DNA from 2 places in the Xanthomonas sp. F4 genome. Region 1 is predicted to be linked to the other one. Evidence: predicted binding sites of a transcription regulator. Region 1 holds the regulator's gene; the other holds the start of a gene.
The links. Region 1 encodes FliA, which starts transcription of late flagellar genes. Its sites were predicted from a motif close to TAAAGTTTNNCNNNCNNNGGCCGATAA; they were not measured.
Positions count from the first base shown of each region.

Region 2: the regulator FliA is predicted to act here: its motif matches at 1,391-1,417, upstream of FHR66_RS01260 (methyl-accepting chemotaxis protein).

Region 1 covers NZ_JAASQX010000002.1:97,587-100,999, reverse strand. Annotated here, with positions in the region: gene flhF (flagellar biosynthesis protein FlhF) at 1-531, shown strand, start outside; gene FHR66_RS08340 (MinD/ParA family ATP-binding protein) at 518-1,402, shown strand; gene FHR66_RS08335 (RNA polymerase sigma factor FliA) at 1,399-2,148, shown strand; gene cheY (chemotaxis response regulator CheY) at 2,168-2,560, shown strand; gene FHR66_RS08325 (protein phosphatase CheZ) at 2,561-3,169, shown strand; gene FHR66_RS08320 (chemotaxis protein CheA) at 3,174-3,413, shown strand, end outside.
Region 2 covers NZ_JAASQX010000001.1:274,849-278,261, forward strand. Annotated here, with positions in the region: gene FHR66_RS01260 (methyl-accepting chemotaxis protein) at 1-1,335, opposite strand, end outside; gene FHR66_RS01265 (hypothetical protein) at 1,449-2,591, shown strand.

The DNA.
Region 1 (3,413 bases):
GCCCTGGTGACCACCGACACGGTCCGCGTCGGCGGCCGCGAACAGTTGCACAGCTACGGCCGCCAGCTCGGCATCGCCGTGCACGAGGCCGACAGCGACGCCGCGCTGCAGCAGTTGCTGGAGCGCCTGGCCGACTACAAGCTGGTGCTGATCGACACCGCCGGCATGGGCCAGCGCGACCGCGCCCTGGCCGCCCAGCTGCACTGGCTGCGCGCCTCGCGTGTGGTCCGATCCTTGCTGGTACTGCCTGCCAATGCCCATTTCTCCGACCTGGACGAGGTGGTGCGCCGGTTCGCCGGCGCCGACCCACAGGGGGTCATCATGACCAAGTTGGACGAGACCGGGCGGTTCGGCAGTGCCTTGTCGGTGGTCGTGGACCACCGCCTCCCCATCACCTGGGTGACCGATGGACAGCGCGTGCCGGACGACCTGCACCGCGCCAACGCCGCCAGCCTGGTATTGCGCCTTGAAGATTTGCGGCGCGCTGCCGATAAGCCCTGTACTCCGGAGCAGACCCATGCCGTCGCGTGACTACGTCAATCTGACCAATGCCTTCCCCCTGTCGGCGACGCGTAGCGAACCGCTGGGTCCGGTGCGCACCATCGCCGTGACCGGCGGCAAGGGCGGCGTGGGCAAGACCAACATCTCGGTCAACCTGTCCATGGCGCTGGCCGACATGGGCAAGCGCACCCTGCTGCTGGACGCCGACCTCGGCCTGGCCAACGTCGACGTGCTGCTGGGGCTGACGCCCAAGTTCACCGTGGCCGACCTGGTCGCCGGGCGCTGCACCCTCGAAGAAGTGCTGATCGACATGCCCAACGGGCTGATGGTGGTGCCCGCCGCCTCCGGCCGCCGTTACATGGCCGAGCTGCCGCCGGCCCAGCACGTGGGCCTGGTCAACGTGTTCTCCGAGCTGCAGCGCGAGCTGGACGTGATGATCGTCGACACCGCCGCCGGCATCACCGACAGCGTGCTGACCTTCTGCCAGGCCGCGCAGGACGCGGTGGTGGTGGTCTGCGACGAGCCGGCCTCGATCACCGACGCCTACGCCCTGATCAAGGTCCTCTCGCGCGAGCGCGGCGTGGACCGGGTGCAGATCGTCGCCAACATGGTGCGCGACCTCAACGAAGGCCGCCTGCTGTACGACAAGCTGAGCCGGGTCTGCGAGAAGTTCCTCGGCGACGTGTCGCTGAACTACCTGGGCTGCGTGCCGCAGGACGACTGGCTGCGCCTGTCGGTGCAGCGCCAGCAGCCGGTGGTCAAGGCCTACCCGTCCAGCCCGTCGGCGCAGGCGATCTCCGAGATCGCCCGGCGCACCGCGCGCTGGCAGGCGCCGACCGCCCCGCGCGGCAACGTCGAGTTCTTCGTCGAACGCATCATCCAGCGCGGGGTGGCCGCATGAACGCCGCCGCCCACTACCGCGCCGTCCAGCGCAACAGCGCCAACGACTACATCGCCCAGCACTCGGACCTAGTCCGGCGCATCGCCCATCACCTGGCGGCGCGACTGCCGGCCAGCGTCGAGATCGACGACCTGATCCAGGCCGGCATGATCGGCCTGATCGAGGCTTCGCGCAGCTACGACGCCGAACAGGGCGCCTCGTTCGAGACCTACGCCTCGATCCGCATCCGCGGCTCGATGATCGACGAGATCCGCCGCGGCGACTGGGTGCCGCGCTCGGTGCACCGCCGCGCCCGCGACGCCGCCTCGGCGATCCGCAAGATCGAACAGAGCACCGGCCGCGCCGCCGCCGCCAACGAAGTGGCCGCGGCGATGGACATGCCGCTTCCCGAATACCTGCGTTTGATGGAAGATGCCGCCCGCGGCCAGGTGCTGAGCCTGGAGTCGCGCATCGAGGACCATGGCGAGCTGGATACCATCGCCAAGGGCGGACCCAATCCGCAGCAGATGCTCGAGCGCAGCGAATTCGGCCGCGAGCTGGGCAAGGCCATTGCGCAGTTGCCCGAACGCGAGCAGTTGGTGCTGTCGCTGTACTACGAGCAGGAATTGAACCTCAAGGAAATCGGCGCGGTACTCGGGGTCAGCGAGTCGCGCGTGTGTCAGATCCATGGCCAGGCCACGGTACGGTTGCGCGGACGCCTGAAGGCGTTCGGTGTCGCCGATGCCGGTCTGGAAGACGAAGAATAGGAACCCTTAGGAGTCAGTGGTGAACAAGAACATGCGGATTTTGATCGTGGACGATTTCTCGACGATGCGGCGCATCGTCAAGAATCTGCTCGGCGATCTGGGCTTCACCAACACCGCCGAGGCCGAAGACGGCAACAGCGCCCTGGCCGCGCTGCGCTCGGCACCGTTCGAGTTCGTGGTCACCGACTGGAACATGCCCGGCATGACCGGCATCGATCTGCTGCGCAACATCCGCGCCGACGACAAGCTCAAGCACCTGCCGGTGCTGATGGTCACCGCCGAGGCCAAGCGCGAGCAGATCATCGAGGCCGCGCAGTGCGGCGTGAACGGCTACATCATCAAGCCGTTCACCGCGCAGACGCTGCAGGAGAAGCTGGGCAAGATCTTCGAACGCCTGGGAGCGACCGCCTAAATGGAAGCCACCGCCGAACGTACCGCCCTGATCGAACGCCTGCAAGGCGCGCTGGACGCGCTGGAGAACGGCGACGAGGCCGGCTGGCGCAGGGAGATCGACACCCTCGCCGCCTGGCGCACGCGGCCGATGATGCAGGGCCTGAGCCGGCTCGCGCGCGATCTGGGTCAGGCGCTCGGCGAACTGCCGGTGGTGCCCAGCGAGGCCGGCGAGCTGGACGACGCCTGCTCGCGTCTGGACCACGTGGTGGAGATGACCGAACAGGCCAGCCACCGCACCCTGGACCTGGCCGAGGAATGCCGCGCGCTGGCCAACCAGCTCGCCGCCGGCGGCCTCAGCGGCGACCAGGGCGAGATCCTCGACAAGATCCGCCACAACCTCACCGAAATGGCGCTGGCGCAGAGCTTCCAGGACCTGACCGGGCAGATCATCCGCCGCGTCGCCGGCATCGTGCGCCGCGTGCACGAAGGCTTCGGCGCGCTGGGGCTGCCGCCGAAGGAAGAACGCAAACCCGACGGCAGCCTGGCCGGCCCGGCCCTGCCCGGTCTGGACCGCCACGGCGTGTCGCAGAACGACGCCGACGACCTGCTGTCCGGACTGGGACTGTAATGCCATGAGCGCCGTACCCGACGACATCGCTGCCGACTTCATCATCGAGGCCCAGGAGATCCTGGACCGGCTCGGCGAGCAGTTGGTGTCGCTGGAGCAGGCGCCCGAGGACAGCGGCCAGCTCAACGCCGTGTTCCGCGGATTCCACACGCTCAAGGGCGGCGCCGGCTTCCTGGCGATCAACGCCATGGTCGAACTGTGCCACGCCGCGGAGGAAACCCTGGGCATGGCCCGCGCCGGCCAG
Region 2 (3,413 bases), on a different contig from region 1:
CGCCACCAACTCGCGCTGCACCTGCACATGCGCATCGACCAGGTCGTTGGTGCCGGCCACCATGCGGCCGTACTCGCCGGGGAAGCGCGCCGCATCCATGCGATAGCTCATCTCGCCGGCGTCGTGCCGGCTGGCCATGTCGTCCTGCGCTTCGATCACCGCGCGCAGCTGCGCCTGCATGCTGCCCATCGACTGCAGCAGCTGCCCCATTTCGTCCATGCGGCGCGGTTCGATGCGGCTGTTCAGTTCGCCCGAGGACACTGCCGCGGAGACCTTGACCGCCTCGGCAAGCGGCGCCAGCACCTGCCGCCGCAGCAGCAGGTACAGCGACACGCCCAGCAACGCGGCCGAGAACAGCCCCACCGCCAGGATGACCCACAGCAAGGTGCGGGCCTGCGCCATCACGTGGTGCTTGGGCACCATGATGCCGAGCGCGAATACCTGCGGCGCCTGGCCCAGGCGCATCGGCACGAACACGCGCAACCAGTCCTCTCCGGCCACCATGGCCTCGTCGCTGCTGATCTGTCCCGCGCGCACGTTTGCCAGCATGGCCTGGGTGCCGGCGTCGGACAGCGTCTTGCCCACCTGCTTGGCATCGGCGCTGGCCATCACCGCGCCGGTCGGCGACAGCAGCATCGCCTGGCCCACGTCCAGCGGATGCAGCGACGCCACGCGTTTCTGCAGCGCATCCAGCGACATGGTGATGTTGACCGTGCCCAGGAACTTGTCGCCGTCCATCACCGGCGTGCTCAAGGTGGTCATCAGCGTGTCGACGCCGGCCACCGGGTAGTAGTAGGGCTCGATCACCACCGGCGCGTGGCTGTTGCGCGCCGCGAGGTACCAGTCGCCCTCGCCGGGCTTGTCGTAGCTGTGCAGCGCCTCGCGCACTAGCTCGCCCTTCTGGTACGACCAGTACACCATGAAGCGCCCGGTCGCATCGTGGAAGGGCGCGTCGACATTGGCGGCATCGTGTCCATCGAATGCGTTCGGCTCCCATAGCGTGCTGATGCCCAGCCAGCGCTTGTGAAGACGCAGTTGCTCATGCAGCACGGCGGCGGCCGAGTCCCGGCTCACGCCGTTGGCGCCGCGCTGGATGCGAAAGGTGTTGGCCAGGGTCGCGCCGGCGTCGAAGGCCGAACCGATGTCCGAGGAGATCTCGCTCGCCTCGTGGCGCGCCGCTTCGCGCAGCATGGCATGCGACGCGTCGAGCAAGGCATGGCTGCTGCGCCAATAGGTGATGGCGGCGGTCATGCCGAAACACAGCAGGGCGATGATGCCGGTGCCGATCATCAAACGACTGGCGACGCTGTGACGGCGGACGAGGGTCCTGCTCATTGCTGCTCCCGTTGTGGATGATGGGCGACCCTGCTGGGCACACCGCTGCGCTGAGGTATCGACGTCCCCGCGCCAAACTTGATCTCCGTTTTCATGCTCATGCTGGGCCTGCCGTGGCCGATACTGGTCTGGCGACAACCACCAGGGAGGCGGTCACGCTCATGTCCTTTCGTTCCGGGCTTTTATTCGTGCTGGCCGCTGCCTTAAGCGGTCATGTATGCGCACAGGACACTCAGAACACCGAGACCTACTTCAAGCTCGGCGGAGCGGTCCGTTTCAACTACGGCTGGCTGGATTACGGCCCCACGCATGGCCTCGATCTGGAACTGCTGCGGGTCGACCTGAATGCGGGAGACGGTCCGTTCTTCGTCTCTGCGCAACAGCGTTGGTACGACGGATTCAATGCGGTGCATCATGCGTTCGTGGGCTGGAACGTCGACGATCGCACGGTGCTGAAGGCCGGCATCCAGCAGGTGCCGTTCGGCCTGTTGCCGACTGCCTCCAACAGTTTCTGGTTCGGGTCCGGCTACTACCTCGGCATCGAAGACGATTACGACCCGGGCGTGGTACTCATGCGCACCAACGGCAACGACACCGTGCACGTCGGCTGGTTCTCGGGCGACGAATACGGTGACGGTGCGCGCACGGCGCGCTATTCGTTCGATGTCGCCGAGACGGCGCGCTATCCCTATCGCGAATACCATCGGCTGAATGTGCGCTACGAACACCGCGTCGACCTGGCACACGGCAGCCTCCTGCTTGGCGCGTCGGCGTTTTCCGGGCAGATACTCGATGTCGAGGATCGCCGCCGCTACGGGCATCGCGCCGCGGCGCTGCACGCGCAGTGGAGCAGCGGCGGCTGGACCAGCCAGGTGCAGTGGGCGCGCTATCGCTACGCGGTCCCGAGCGATCGCATCGCGATGTCGGCGTTCCTTGCGCCGTTCGAGATCGCCGCCGAAGCCGATGTCCCCACCGCCAACATCGCGTATTCGTTCGGCAAGGGGCGCTGGCTGGACGACGTGACCTGCTACAACAACTTCAGCATGACCCTGCCCACCCACGATCGGCCCGACCTGCGTTCGTCCTCGCAGAACGTCACCGGGTGCAGCATCAAGAAGGGCGTCATGCTGACCTATCTGGACTGGATCGCCGGCAGGAACATGTGGTTCGCAGGCGGCGACGGTATCGCGATCGACGACGGCGACCGGTCCAGGTGGCACTCGCGGTTCAACCTCAACATCGGGTTCTACTTCTAGCGGGTGCTGTGTTGCGTTCTTGGGAGAGAAGAAGACCTTCCGGCTTCGATCCACGTCGTTGATGTGGCACGTGCCATCTGATGGCGGAGCAGCGAGCCTGGTGTCTTGCGCGGAATTTTCGCCACGCTTGCCACACATGGACGATGCCCGACCCGAGCTGCGGCGAACGACGTCGCGGCTGCCGAGCGCAAACAAGGCCGGCCGCTGGGCACGCGCTGCGACGCGTGTGCTGTCCCGTCCGCATGTGTCGGAGCGGGCGGCACCGCAGCTGCCGACGCGGGAATTGCCCAGGCTGGCCACTGCGCCTGAGGGACCGCATGCAGTCGTTTTGTGCGCGAGGAGATTCCTCGATGCAGCCTGCCCGCCTGTGCTGAGGGGGTCTGGTCGCGGCTGAGGCCGCTCCTGCAAAAGCGTTGCGCGTCTGACCATCTCTCTCGGCTGATCGCCGTGGCGACGCCCCTGCATGCCTGCGCCGTGCGCAAACCAACACCGTCCTGCCGAACGATCCGCGGCTCCCGAGCTGGGACCGAATCACGGCCATGCGTCCAGGTCCCCCTCGCGCGCTCTCGGGGGCCGCATTTCGCGCAATCGACTCCATCCGCGTCCGTCTGGTGCGGCCTTCGGCATGCGTCGGCGGTCCGAGGGCGCACTTACCACCTTTTTGCGTCAAGTCCTTGACAGAAAAAGAAATCGCCGGAAAGGCGGCATGTCAAGAATGGCAAGGTGCGTGCCGAAAAATTGACGTGACCTGATTGTTTTCATTGATATTTGTCGAAAAATTAACGAAACCAGGCTGAATTCGCGGCTTTTGTCACGACCTGT